DNA from 2 places in the Alteromonas sp. AWQ4_252 genome. Region 1 is predicted to be linked to the other one. Evidence: predicted binding sites of a transcription regulator. Region 1 holds the regulator's gene; the other holds the start of a gene.

What was found. Region 1 encodes NrdR, which represses ribonucleotide reductase genes. Its sites were predicted from a motif close to AAACACNANATNTNGTGTTT; they were not measured.
Region 2: nrdA (class 1a ribonucleoside-diphosphate reductase subunit alpha) is a predicted target of NrdR. The motif match lies at 4,450-4,469, and genes of this name have one in related genera.

What each region holds. Positions count from the first base shown of each region.
Region 1 covers NZ_JBSWSV010000001.1:3,609,308-3,616,780, reverse strand. Annotated here, with positions in the region: gene ettA (energy-dependent translational throttle protein EttA) at 1-563, opposite strand, end outside; gene lpxD (UDP-3-O-(3-hydroxymyristoyl)glucosamine N-acyltransferase) at 780-1,808, shown strand; gene glyA (serine hydroxymethyltransferase) at 1,997-3,253, shown strand; gene nrdR (transcriptional regulator NrdR) at 3,334-3,783, shown strand; gene ribD (bifunctional diaminohydroxyphosphoribosylaminopyrimidine deaminase/5-amino-6-(5-phosphoribosylamino)uracil reductase RibD) at 3,793-4,923, shown strand; gene ACXACM_RS15880 (riboflavin synthase) at 4,941-5,606, shown strand; gene ribBA (bifunctional 3,4-dihydroxy-2-butanone-4-phosphate synthase/GTP cyclohydrolase II) at 5,625-6,725, shown strand; gene ribH (6,7-dimethyl-8-ribityllumazine synthase) at 6,811-7,284, shown strand; gene nusB (transcription antitermination factor NusB) at 7,297-7,473, shown strand, end outside.
Region 2 covers NZ_JBSWSV010000001.1:2,928,958-2,936,430, forward strand. Annotated here, with positions in the region: gene ACXACM_RS12930 (DMT family transporter) at 1-391, shown strand, start outside; gene yfaE (class I ribonucleotide reductase maintenance protein YfaE) at 429-701, opposite strand; gene nrdB (class Ia ribonucleoside-diphosphate reductase subunit beta) at 718-1,848, opposite strand; gene nrdA (class 1a ribonucleoside-diphosphate reductase subunit alpha) at 1,922-4,243, opposite strand; gene ubiG (bifunctional 2-polyprenyl-6-hydroxyphenol methylase/3-demethylubiquinol 3-O-methyltransferase UbiG) at 4,666-5,376, opposite strand; gene gyrA (DNA topoisomerase (ATP-hydrolyzing) subunit A) at 5,657-7,473, shown strand, end outside.

The DNA.
Region 1 (7,473 bases):
TCATCGAGCAACAGCATTTCTGGCTTTTCCAGCAACAAGCGACACAAAGCAACCCGGCGACGCTCACCACCTGACAATGTTGATACATCGGCATCCCAAGGTGGTAAACGCAGGGCATCAGCAGCACGTTCCAGAGCGTTATCCAAATTGTGTCCGTCTTTAGATTGGATAATGGCTTCTAATTCACCTTGTTCTTTAGCCAGGGCATCAAAGTCAGCGTCGGCTTCTGCATACGCGGCGTAGACTTCGTCGAGCCGGGTCAGTGCGTGTTTAACATCTGCGACGGCTTCTTCAATATTGCCACGAACATCTTTGCTCTCGTCAAGCTTAGGTTCCTGTGGAAGATAGCCAATTTTCAAACCTGGTTGCGGGCGAGCTTCACCTTCGATGTCGGTATCTACACCGGCCATTATGCGCAATAACGTAGACTTACCAGCGCCATTTAGACCCAGCACACCAATTTTTGCGCCCGGGAAGAAGCTTAATGATATATCTTTTAAAATGTGTCTGTTGGGCGGAACGATTTTACCTACCCGATGCATAGAATAGACGTATTGTGACATAAGCGTTGACATGTCCTGATAAAATGAAAAGTTACCAAAGTATTTTACGCGCTTTTTCCCTGAACTGGCTAGCGAAGTACCAAGAGAATTTACCTTTAGCTGAAAAAATCACCGTTGCCATGGCAAATTAACAGTTTTTAGTGACGAGGGTCAGGACTAAAAGCGGAATTTACAGTAGCATTGGCAATTGGGATTTATCAATTTACAGGTTCAATAATGACAGCACATTCCAGACGATTTTATACCCTGGCAGAACTGGCCGAACATACCGGCGGAACAGTGAGTGGTGATGGTAATGTAAAAGTAAGTGGCGTGGGAACACTGGCTGGCGCTAAAGGCCATGAGATTTCCTTTCTCACTAATATCAAATACAAGTCGCAGTTGCAGAGTACATCGGCAGGTGCCGTGATATTAAACGAAAAAACTGTAGATGCGTGCCCCGTACCGGCACTTATACACGATAATCCCCATGCGACCTTCGCACGAGTCGCGCAGCTTTTTGACAGCACACCTCCTGTTGCAGAAGGCATTGCACATAATGCTGTGATCGCGGCTTCTGCATCTATCGGTGCCGATGTGTCAATTGGTCATAATGTGATTATCGAAGACAACGTGGTTTTAGGTGACAACGTCAGTATTGGTGCCAACTGTGTTATTGGCAAAGGAACGAGGATTGGACAGGGTTGTACCATTTATCCCAACGTAACGGTATACCATGACATTGTTATAGGTCAGCGTGTCACTATTCACAGCCAGACTGTTATCGGTGCTGCTGGGTTCGGATACGCCAACGACAAGGGTACCTGGCTACCGATCCCACAAACCGGCAGTGTGAAAATAGGTGATGACACACAAATCGGGGCGTCGAGTACAATAGACAGAGGCGCCATTGATGACACTATCATCGGCAAAAATGTAATCATCGACAATCAGGTCCAGATTGGTCATAACTGTATTGTTGGCGATCATTCCTGTATTTGTGGCGCTACTGGGATAGCCGGAAGTTGCAGTGTTGGCAAGTACGTTGTCATTGGTGGTGGCTGTGGCGTCAATGGCCATATTTCCATATGCGACAACGTTCAGATAACCGGCTACACCATGATTGTGCAGGACATCACTGAGCCAGGTTTGTATTCATCAGGTCAACCGGCAATGAAGAATCGCGACTGGCGTAAAGTAACAATCCGCACGAAACAAATTGATGATCTTTTTACCCGTGTTAAGGCACTGGAAAAAAAGCAATAGTGTAATAAATATAATTTTTAGATAGCTGAAGCCGAATCGCCTTGTGACAACGGGCTGTGGGGGAAACAATGTATTTATCCAGCTCCGATCTGTTGTCCCAAGGCATAAAGCGGTATACATGTAGTGGAAAATGACTAGAATATGCCTTCTTTTGTTTAGCTATCCCCAACGCAGTGTAAGGAGCCTCCATGTTACCTCGCGAAATGACGATTGCCGATTTTGATCCTGAACTGGCAGATGCCATGGCCAAGGAAAATGCGCGTCAGGAACACCATATCGAATTGATTGCATCAGAAAACTACTGTAGCCCGCGCGTAATGGAAGCGCAGGGGTCACAACTGACCAATAAATATGCCGAAGGTTATCCGGGCAAGCGTTATTACGGTGGTTGTGAGCATGTGGATGTGGTTGAACAACTGGCCATTGACCGTGCAAAAGCGTTGTTTGGTGCAGATTATGCGAATGTTCAACCACACTCTGGTTCACAAGCAAATGCGGCTGCCTTCATGGCGTTGCTGGATGCGGGTGACACTGTGTTGGGTATGAGTTTGTCAGAAGGTGGGCATTTAACCCACGGATCGCACGTTAACTTCTCTGGAAAAACTTACAACGCTGTGCAGTATGGGTTGAATGAAGACACCGGTGAAATTGATTACGAGCAGGTGGAAGCGTTGGCGCTGGAACACAAGCCAAAAATGATTATTGGTGGGTTTTCTGCGTATTCCAAAGTTGTCGATTGGGCGCGTTTCCGCGAGATCGCAGACAAAGTAGGTGCATATTTGTTGGTCGATATGGCGCACGTTGCCGGTCTTGTAGCTGCCGACGTCTATCCCAATCCACTACCTCATGCTCATGTGGTAACTACCACAACGCACAAAACTCTGGCTGGCCCACGCAGCGGTCTTATATTGTCATCGTGCGGTGATGAAACTATTTACAAAAAGCTGAACAGTTCAGTATTCCCTGGTAACCAGGGTGGTCCATTGTGTCACGTGATTGCCGGTAAAGCGGTAGCGTTTAAAGAAGCGCTACAACCTGAATTTAAAACCTATCAGCAGCAAGTAGTTAAGAATGCTAAAGCGATGGTTGCTGTGGTTCAGGAGCGCGGATATAAGGTGGTTTCAGGAGGAACTGAGAATCACTTATTCCTGCTTGATTTGATTGATAAAGACATCACCGGTAAAGATGCCGATGCTGCCTTGGGTCGTGCGAACATTACAGTGAATAAAAACTCTGTACCAAAAGACCCACGTTCTCCGTTTATTACCAGCGGCTTACGCATCGGTTCTCCAGCTATAACCCGTCGTGGTTTTGGGGAAGAGCAAGCAAAACAAGTAGCTACCTGGATTTGTGATATATTGGACAACATGGGCGACGAAAGCGTTGTTGAACGCGTTCAAAAAGAAGTGGTCGCACTGTGTGAGCAATTCCCGGTTTACGGGTAACGCTACAAGCCAATAGAAAGTTACAGGTGCCGTTGGTGCAGTAAACGCTGCCCGACGGCTTTGTTGTCATAGGACACCTTATGTTTTGCCCGTTTTGTTCCGCCCAGGAAACTAAAGTCATAGATTCTCGCCTTGTTGCTGAGGGCCACCAGGTTCGCCGGCGAAGAGAGTGTGTTATTTGTCATGAGCGTTTTACTACATTCGAAAACGCCGAATTAGTTATGCCTCGGGTGATCAAAAGGGATGGTTCTCGGGAGCCCTTCAACGAAGATAAGCTGAGAGCGGGATTACAAAGGGCGTTGGAAAAACGTCCTGTGAGTACCGAGCGTGTGGAAGAAGTTATCCTGTCTTTAAAGTCTGCACTTCGAGCAACAGGTGAGCGTGAAGTCTCCAGTGAGTTTCTCGGAAATCTTATAATGGATGCGTTAAAAGAGCTCGATAAAGTGGCTTACGTGAGGTTTGCTTCGGTATATCGATCATTTGAGGATATCCGAGAGTTCGGCGAAGAAATTGCTCGTCTGGGAGACTAAAAGCGAATCATGACCCCTGTAGATCCATCACTGTCAGCAATTGTAGAAGATTACAACTGGATGGCAGCTGCACTTAAGCTGGCTAAACGCGGCCTGTTTACCACGTCTCCTAACCCCCGTGTGGGGTGCATTATAGTTGATAAAGAAAACAATATAGTAGGGCAGGGCTTTCATATTCAGGCTGGCACACCTCACGCTGAGGTTCATGCGTTGCGGGAAGCTGGTGACCGTGCTATCGGCGGGACGGCATATGTTACACTTGAACCTTGTAGCCATCACGGACGCACGCCGCCTTGTGCTGACGCGCTCATAGCAGCAAAAATCAGACGGGTTGTGGTAGCAATGACAGATCCAAACCCCCAGGTTAGCGGTCGCGGTATCGGGCGATTACAAGACGCAGGTATCGAGGTGATTACCGATGTTCTGGCTGGAGAAGCTGCACAGCTAAATCGCGGCTTTATCAAACGTATGGTGTCAGGTAAGCCTTGGATTACTGTGAAGCTCGGTGTGAGTATCGACGGTAAAATAGCGCTTCGAAACGGGGTGAGTCAGTGGATCACCTGTGCTGAAGCAAGACGTGATGTGCAACTGCACCGCGCCCGCAGCTGCGCCATTCTAACCGGAAGTGGAACGGCCCTGGCAGATAACCCAAGTCTGTTAGTTCGGGCTGAAGAGGCGCAGTTTCACGAATATCCATTAGAAACTATTCGCCAGCCAGTGAGACTGGTATTAGACAGCCATAACCAGTTGCCTGCGGACCTCAAGCTATTCAATGATAATGAGGCAACTATCAGAGTTACAGGCCAGCCTCAGACCCCAGACACCAGCACTCCAGTGTTAGCAGTCTCAGTGAAAAACGGTCATATCGATTTACGTGAACTGTGCGTTCAATTGGGTCAGAAACAATTTAATGAGGTGTGGGTGGAGGCAGGGCCACAACTCGCCGGGGCACTGTTAGAGGCTGGAGAGGTAGACGAACTCATCGTGTATCAGGCAGCCAAGATACTGGGCGATAAAGGGCATAGCATGATGACCTTGCCTGAATACTCGCTCATAGAAAATGCGCCATCCTTGTCTTTGACCGATCTTCGTCGGGTTGGTGAAGACGTTAAAATGACGTACACAGTGTCAAAGATTTAAAGTAAGAGGTTGCTATTATGTTTACGGGCATCATACAAGCGTTGGGAACCATTCGTTCACTGGAAAATCGCGGTGAAGATATCAGATTAACCGTTGCTTCTGAAAAACTCGACATGTCAGATGTCGCCCTCGGGGACAGTATTGCAACAAATGGTGTATGCCTTACCGTTACCCATGTCGGCACAGATCACTACAGCGCTGACGTGTCCGCGGAAACCATTCGGTATACAGGGTTTGCTCAGTACAAGGCTGGAAGCAAAGTAAACCTTGAAAAAGCCATGCGCCCTACTGACCGTTTCGGAGGCCATATTGTCTCGGGGCACGTAGACGGTGTCGGGGAAGTGTCGCGTATCACTAAACACAAAGATTACATTGAAATATGGATTAATGCCCCCACTCAATTGGCTAAGTATATTGCCCATAAAGGCAGTATTACTGTGGACGGGGTAAGCCTGACAGTTAACGATGTAAACGGCAGTGCGTTTATGCTGTGGATAATTCCTCACACGTTACAGGAAACCGTCATTGGCACCTACAAAGCCGGTAGTAAAGTAAATTTAGAGGTGGACGTGGTGGCACGCTACCTCGAACGTCTTATGTTGGGAGACAAAGCTGCAGAGTCGAACAACAAGCCGGATATCAGCATGGCTTTTCTTGCTGAAAATGGTTTTTTAAAGAAATAACCCTACAGAAGTGACACTATGGCATTCAACACTACGCAAGAAATAATTGATGACATCCGCCAGGGAAAAATGGTCATCCTGATGGATGATGAAGATCGAGAAAACGAAGGCGATATTATCATGGCTGCAGAACACGTTACGCCAGATGCCATTAATTTTATGGTAACCCATGCCAGAGGCTTGGTGTGTTTACCAATGACTCAGGACCGCTGCAAGCGACTCAATTTGCCCTTGATGGTAGATAAAAACGGCGCTCAGTTCTCAACAAATTTCACGGTCTCCATTGAAGCGGCCAGAGGCGTTACAACTGGCATTTCGGCAGCTGATCGCGCAACAACTATTCTCGCAGCCGTTAAACCGGATGCCGTCGCATCTGATATTGTTCAGCCCGGTCATATTTTTCCCCTGATTGCTAAAGAAGGCGGTGTGCTAAATCGCGCGGGCCATACAGAAGCTGGGGTGGATTTGGCCAGACTCGCCGGCGCAGAGCCAGCCGCTGTGATTGTTGAAGTTCTCAATGACGATGGTTCTATGGCCAGACGGCCGGAATTGGAAGCATTTGCCGAAAAGCACGGTTTAAAGATCGGAACGATCGCTGATCTCATTGAATACAGAAACCTTAACGAAACAACCATTGAAAAAGTCGCGCAATGTCATTTGCCCACAGAATTCGGAGATTTCGAATTACATACGTTTAAAGATGTCATTGATAACCAAGTACACTTTGCGCTCAAAAAAGGTGAAATCTCCGAAGACACGCCTACACTGGTACGGGTGCACTTGCACAACACATTGAGTGATCTACTGGGTTCAACCAGGGCAATCAACCGCACAATGACATTACCTGAAGGCATGAAACGTATTGCCCAGGAAGGCGGTGTGCTGGTAGTGCTGGGTAAGGAAGAAGACCTGGAAAGCCAGGTAAGACGTTTTGCTGCTGAAGATCAGGGAGAGCAACCCGAAGGCAAAACATGGAGTGGTTCTTCGCGAACTGTAGGGGTAGGTAGTCAAATTCTGGCTTCAATGGGTGTTAAGAAAATGCGCCTGTTGAGCAAGCCTGTGAAGTATCATGCTTTGTCGGGCTTTGGACTGGAAGTGGTGGAATATATCCATCCTTAACGCCAGTATAGTTGTTAAACAAGCAATTTAGTTTGCGCGTATTTGTGCTATACTGCGCGCCGTTTTTTCATAGGGGCATTAATTCATGCAGGTAATTGAAGGTAATATTCGGGCGACAGGTAAAAAATTCGCCATAGTGGTGTCGCGCTTTAACAGTTTCGTAGTTGAGAGCCTGTTGGAAGGCGCACTTGATACGCTGGAGCGCCATGGCGAGGTTAGCGATAACGACATCACTCTGGTACGTGTACCTGGTGCTTATGAATTACCGGTAGCAGCGAAAAAACTTGCTGAAAAAGGGACATTTGATGCAATCATCGCATTAGGCGCGGTGATCCGTGGTGGTACACCTCATTTTGATTTTGTTGCTGGTGAATGCAACAAAGGTCTGGCACAGGTCTCCCTTGAATATGGCATTCCCGTTTCGTTTGGTGTAATTACAACTGATTCCATTGAGCAAGCTATTGAACGTTCGGGTACGAAAGCCGGCAATAAAGGCGCTGAAGCTGCGCTGGGCGCGCTGGAAATGGTGAACGTTGTTGCGTCACTTAACGATCTCTGATCTGGGGGCTATGTGAAAGTATCGGCACGTCATAAAGCAAGAGAGCTTGCTGTCCAGGGAATTTACTCCTGGCAGATGAGTCAGAATGACATCGCTCAGGTTGAGTTGATGCTGGCGACAAGTAACGACATGCAAAAAGTAGATATGGTGTATTTTCAAGCCTTACTGCGCGGTGTTGCAGAACAGGTC
Region 2 (7,473 bases), 680 kb from region 1:
CGCCGGTGTGGCCTGGGGAGCATACTCCCTTATGGGAAGGGGGGTATCGTCTGCACTAGAGATGACAGGCGGTAATTTTGTCAAAGCCAGTCCCATGGCGGCAATAGTGTTGTTACTTATGTCATCCACTGCAACCGTCGATCTTACCGGGTTCGTCCTTGCCGTTTTATCCGGTTCCTTGGCATCAGGGTTGGGTTATGCACTGTGGTATCGTGTACTTCCACTTATCAAAGCCACGAACGCCGCTACCATACAACTGAGTGTTCCCGTTATTGCCACGCTGATGGGCTGGATATTTCTTGGTGAAACCATAAGCCTGCAAATTATTCTTGCCAGCGTAGCTATATTGGGTGGCATAGTGTTAGTTATACGAAATAAACAACAGGCTTAAGTATGGATATGCAATGCCTTGAAAGAAGCGTTCAGCGTTACTGTGAGATGTCTATTTTGATAGGGCCATCGGGTTTGCAGCAGCACGGTAGAATTTCATCATCATCAATGAAGGCGAGGGGGTCTGATGTATAAGTTACCGTGCCTGAAAGTAGTTTGGTGCGACAAGCGCCACAAAAACCATCCCGACAGTGGTAGTGGCACGCGATACCTGCAGCTTCTAGTGATTCCAGTAGGGTTTTTTCGGGCAAACCATGAATAGATTGCAGATTGACGATGTCAATCTGCAATAACTTGTCTGTTTTATCCATGTAAAGCTATAAAGGCTTATAACTCAAAATCAGCGAAGTCGTCTTCACTTACTGCCGAGTCAATTTGTCCTACCAGGTAAGAGCTAATTTCAGACTCTTGAGGTGCCACCTGGACGTTGTCTGAATTCAAGTAATTGTTCATCCACGGTAATGGGTTACTCTTTACTTCAAACGGTGCATCAAAGCCAATTGCTGTCATTCTCTGGTTCGCGATGTATTCAACATACTGACATAAAATCTCTTTGTTCATGCCAATCATTGAGCCACTTTTGAACAGATAGTCAGCCCATTCTTTTTCCTGTTCTACTGCGCTGACGAATATCTCCCGGGCTTCCTCTTTGCATTCCTCTGCGATTTCTGCCATTTCCGGGTCGTCTTTGCCTTTAGCCCACAAATTGAGAATGTGTTGGGTTGAAGACAAATGAAGGTTTTCGTCACGGGCAATCAGGCGAATGATCTTGGCGTTACCTTCCATGAGTTCCCTTTCGGCAAACGCGAATGTACAAGCAAAGGAAACGTAAAAGCGAATAGCTTCCAGCGCATTTACTGAATTCATACACAAGAACATTTTCTTTTTAAGCACGCGCATTGTCACTTCGTACGCTTTGCCATCGACGGTGTGGATCCCTTCGCCTTGTGTTTGCCAAAGCTGGGTATGGAAAATCAAATCATCATAATATTTGGAAATATCTGCCGCACGACGTTTGATTTGATCATTTACCACAATGTCTTCAAAGATACTGCTGGGGTCAGAAAACAGGTTTCGCAATATATGAGTATAAGAACGGGAGTGAATGGTTTCGAAAAATGACCAGGTTTCTATCCAGGTTTCTAACTCAGGCAGTGATACGATAGGGAGAAACGCAATATTAGGGCTACGTCCCTGAACTGAATCTAATAATGTTTGGTATTTCAGGTTGGAAATAAATATATGTTGCTCAGGCTCAGTCAGCTTTTGAAAGTCGACGCGATCCCGCGTGACATCAACTTCTTCCGGACGCCAGAAGAAGGAGATTTGTTTTTCGATGAGTTTCTCAAAAATACTGTGTTTTTGCTGGTCATAACGGGCAACGTTAACCGGGTTTCCAAAAAACATTGGTTCTACGAGGGGATTAACGCTTTGTTGATTGAAGGTTGTATATTTCATCACTGCTATCACTCAATACAAAATTTAACTGGAGTACGTAAGAGGGCGCATTCGCGCCCAACCTGTTACGGACCTATATCTTACAAGCACCACCGGCACAATCGTCATCTTCTTCGATAACAGCGGTTTGGGCCTGAGGCTGAGATTGTGTTTGCTTCACTTCCATAGAACTGGAATCAGTGTTGCCATCTCGAGTGTTGTGATAGTACAGCGTTTTTACGCCCAATTTATAAGCTGTCAGCAAATCTTTGAGTAACAGCTTCATTGGCACCTTGCCACTTTCGTATTTGTTCGGATCGTAGCTGGTGTTGGCTGATATAGTTTGATCAACGAATTTCTGCATGATGCCAACCAACTGTAAGTAACCATCATTAGATGGAATGTCCCACAGCAACTCGTACTTATCTTTCAGTGCTTCATACTCTGGAACGACCTGTTTGAGGACCCCATCTTTACTCGATTTAATACTGATGTGGCCTCGCGGTGGCTCAATACCGTTTGTAGCATTTGAAATTTGCGATGACGTTTCCGAAGGCATTAATGCAGACAATGTAGAGTTCCGCAAACCGTGAGTTTTGATCTCTTCTCGAAGAGATTCCCAGTCAAGGTGCAGCGGCTCATTACATACTTTGTCCAAATCTTTCTTGTAGGTATCTATGGGTAGAATGCCTTTTGCATACGTCGTTTCATTGAACTTAGGGCATGCACCTTTTTCTTTGGCCAGATTCACCGAAGCTTTCAACAAATTATATTGCATGGCTTCAAATGTTTTATGAATAAGTCCATTGGCACTGAAGTCAGAATACTTCACGCCATTCTTCGCCAGATAGTAAGCAAAGTTGATAACGCCAATACCTAAAGTACGGCGATTCATTGTGGCATGGTAAGCCGCTGGTACAGGGTAATCCTGATAGTCAAGAAGGCTGTCCAGGGCTCTAACCGCGAGGTCAGATAATTCCTCAAGTTCATCCAGAGAATCAATTGCGCCCAGGTTAAAAGCAGACAGCGTACACAAAGCGATTTCGCCATTTTCATCATTCACATGCTCGAGAGGCTTGGTTGGCAAGGCGATTTCAAGGCAGAGATTACTCTGGCGTACAGGTGCTACCGCAGGGTCAAACGGACTGTGTGTATTGCAGTGATCTACATTTTGCAGATAAATACGACCCGTTGAAGCGCGCTCCTGCATAAATAAACTGAACAACTCCATCGCTTTGATACGTTTCTTACGGATGGATTCGTCCTGTTCGTACTGCACATACAACTGCTCAAATTTGTCCTGATCAGCGAAGAAGGCATCATATAAACCCGGCACGTCTGAGGGGCTAAACAAGGTGATGTAATCATCCTTCATCATTCTCTGGTACATGAGTTTATTAAATTGCACACCATAGTCGAGATGACGAACGCGGTTCTCTTCAACACCACGGTTATTTTTTAATACCAGTAGTGATTCTACTTCCATGTGCCAAAGCGGGTAGAACAAGGTAGCCGCACCACCGCGAACACCGCCCTGAGAGCAGCTTTTTACTGCAGTCTGGAAGTACTTGTAAAATGGAATACAACCGGTGTGGAATGCTTCTCCACCGCGTATTGGGCTGCCTAAGGCGCGAATACGCCCGGCGTTTACACCGATACCAGCGCGCTGACTTACATATTTCACAATGGCACTGGCAGTGGCGTTGATTGAATCAAGGCTGTCACCGGTTTCAATCAGTACGCAAGAACTGAACTGACGGGTAGGGGTGCGTACACCGGCCATAATGGGTGTGGGCAATGATAATTTAAACGTGGAAGCTGCGTCGTAGAAACGACGAATGTACTGCAAACGGGTGTCTTTCGGGTAATTCCCAAACAAACATGCAGCAACAAGCACATACAGAAACTGTGCGCTTTCGTAAATATCGCCGGTAACACGGTTTTGTACCAGGTATTTACCTTCTAACTGTTTCACTGCGGCATAACTGAAATTCATATCCCGCCAGTGATCAATGAAATCGTCCATGGCGTCGAACTCTTCCTGACTGTAATCTGCCAGTAAGTGCTCGTCATATTTACCCATTTCAACCATTTTCTTGACGTGATCAAACAATCTGGGAGGTTCAAACTGACCATAGGCCTTTTTCCGCAAGTGAAAAATAGCCAAACGTGCGGCCAGATACTGATAATCAGGTGCATCAGTAGAGATCAGGTCGGCAGCTGATTTTATCAGGGTCTCATGGATTTCTCCGGTTTTAATACCGTCGTAAAATTGTATCTGAGCTTTTATTTCAACCTGGGAAACAGAAACATTGTTTAATCCTTCAGCTGCCCATGTAATCACTTTGTGGATCTTATCTAACTCAATGGCTTCTTTTTCGCCATTACGCTTGGTGACATACAAGTTGTTATTCATTAGTACTGGCCGTTAGTTTGTTAGCGCATGAAAATTGGGCTGGCACCCGTTTCATCGATTATATTTGAAATATTAGGGTGGCTGTAAAAGCCTGTCCCGCGGTAGATCGTTTGTTGACTGCTGGAGATCCTGAAAATTCTCATTGCATTTTTTTAGTGAAACACCCGCCGGATAAGACACAAGATAATGAGGTTTCTAGCCTTTTGCAACCCAATATCTGGTGGTTAAAACAGCGATCAAATCAACGCGTAATCCTAGTTAGTAGTGACTCACCTAGAAGGTGCTTAAATGTATCTATCCAGCTAAATGCAACTGTTATTTATTTTTTTCGTCAGTGATTAAAAGTTTTTAATCACTGATGGCAGTCTGATGGAAAAAACTACATGTGGTGGTCAATGAGTGCACTGACACAACATATTGTGCTATCCATTTGATTTTTGCCCATGAATAATATAGTTCACATCGATATTTTTGTCAGATAAATAGAACTGGCGGCTTAAGGGATCCATATGAAGGCCTGTAGCGTGACGGATCAAAATATCCGTTTCATCAGTCATCGCCATAAGTTCAGAGGGCTTGATGAACCGCTCGTGTTGGTGTGTGCCTTTAGGTACAAGTTTAAGTACATATTCTGCGCCAATAATGCCCATTAGCCAAGATTTTACATTGCGGTTAATGGTTGAGAAAAAAAGATGTCCTCCGGGCTTCACTAATGTGGAACACGCTTTAATAATGGACGCAGGGTCGGGAACGTGTTCGAGCATTTCCATGCAGGTTACGATATCGTATTGCCCGGGGTTTTGCGATGCGAAGGCCTCCGCTGCAACACAGTGATAGTCTACAGACACTTGCGACTCCAAGCTGTGGAGCTTGGCAACTTCCAAAGATGCTTCAGCTAAATCGATGCCAGTTACCTCAGCCCCAAGCTTCGCCATTGATTCTGCCAGAATTCCACCACCACATCCTACATCGAGAACTTTTTTCCCAAACAGGCCTTCACTGTGTTGAGCGATAAAATCGAGACGTAATGGATTAATAAGATGGAGAGGTTTAAATTCACCTTCAGCATCCCACCATCTCGAAGCGATCTCACTGAATTTAGCTATTTCCTGTTGATCAACATTAGTAGTCATAACATTCTCATATCAACTGCATAATGTATTACGATACATGATCACATAGCGAAAAGGCACATTAATCGCGATGTCGTTAATTCAATTGAGTGAAAAGTAAGCTGTTAGTGCTTTAGCCCGCAATTGCAGCGATTAAGCGCTACATAAATTGTATTTGCAATGGTACACTCAAGGATTAATTAGCCACCCAATAATAAACAGGCTGGCGGTAGCTTTTATACTTTTATTTCGAAAGTTTGTACCTTTGCCTGGATAGATTAAAAAAGGGATATTGCAGTTTATGAGTGATAACGCTAAAGAAATTCTTCCCGTTAATATAGAGGAAGAGTTGAAAAACTCTTACCTTGATTATGCGATGAGCGTTATTGTCGGGCGCGCGTTGCCCGATGTAAGAGATGGTCTTAAGCCTGTTCACCGTCGCGTATTGTTCGCGATGAATGAACTCAAAAATGACTTCAACAAACCTTACAAAAAATCAGCCCGTGTCGTGGGTGATGTAATCGGTAAGTACCACCCCCACGGCGACAGTGCAGTTTACGATACCATCGTTCGTATGGCACAGCCTTTCTCTCTTCGGTATATGCTGGTAGACGGGCAGGGTAACTTTGGTTCGGTAGACGGCGACTCGGCGGCAGCCATGCGTTATACCGAAGTCAGAATGGCGAAGATAGCCCATGAGCTATTGGCTGATCTAGAAAAAGAAACAGTGGATTTCGTGCCTAACTACGACGGCACAGAACACATCCCAGAAGTATTACCTACCAAAGTACCCAATTTGTTGGTCAACGGTTCGTCAGGTATTGCTGTTGGTATGGCAACAAACATCCCGCCGCACAATCTTACGGAAGTTATTAACGGTTGTGTTGCGCTAATTGAAGACCCGTCACTGCCCATTGAAAGTTTGATGGAATATATCCCAGGGCCAGATTTCCCTACAGCAGCTATGATCAGTGGCCGCAAAGGGATCAACGATGCATACCGCACGGGCCGTGGTAAAATTTATCTTCGTGCCAAGGCCGAGATTGAAACTGACAGCAACGGCAAAGAAACCATTGTAGTCAACGAAATTCCCTACCAGGTTAACAAAGCCCGTCTTATCGAAAAAATTGCCGAACTGGTAAAAGAGAAGCGCATTGAAGGTATTTCTGCGCTGCGGGACGAATCTGATAAAGATGGTATGCGCATCGTTATTGAGGTGAAGCGCAACGAATCTGCTGAAGTACTGTTGAACCATTTATATGCCAATACGCAGCTTCAAACTGTTTTCGGCATTAATATGGTGGCGCTGGATAATGGCCAGCCTAAAGTATTTAACCTCAAGGAAATGCTCGAAGCGTTTATTCTCCATCGCCGGGAAGTCGTTACACGAAGAACGGTGTTTGAACTGCGCAAAGCACGGGATCGCGCCCATATCCTTGAAGGTCTCGCTATTGCGCTCACCAATATCGATCCTATCATCGAACTTATTAAAGCTTCGCCTAGCCCGGCAGAAGCGAAAAAAGCGTTGGTATCCCAAGGTTGGAATTTGGGTAATGTCGCCGACATGTTGGAGCGGGCGGGAGATGATGCTGCAAGACCAGATTGGCTAACCCCGGAATTCGGTATTAGAGATGGCAAATATTTCCTCACCGAACAGCAAGCTCAAGCGATTCTTGATTTACGTCTGCACAAGCTTACAGGCCTTGAACATGAAAAAATTCTCGATGAGTATAAAGAGCTTCTGGCGCTGATTGCTGAGTTACTTCACATACTGCAGAGCCCTGAACGTTTGATGGAAGTCATTCGTGAAGAACTTGAAAAAGTACGGGATGAGTTCGGTGATGAAAGACGTACAGAGATCACTGCAGCCAGCCACGATATTGATATAGAAGATCTCATCGAACAAGAGGATGTGGTTGTAACGCTTTCACGTGAAGGTTATGTCAAATATCAAAAACTTACCGAATATGAGGCGCAACGACGAGGTGGTAAAGGCAAGTCAGCAACTAAAATGAAAGACGAAGATTTCATTGAGCGTCTGTTGGTAGCTAATACACACGATCACATTCTTTGCTTCTCCACGCGGGGCCGGTTGTACTGGTTGAAAGTTTATCAATT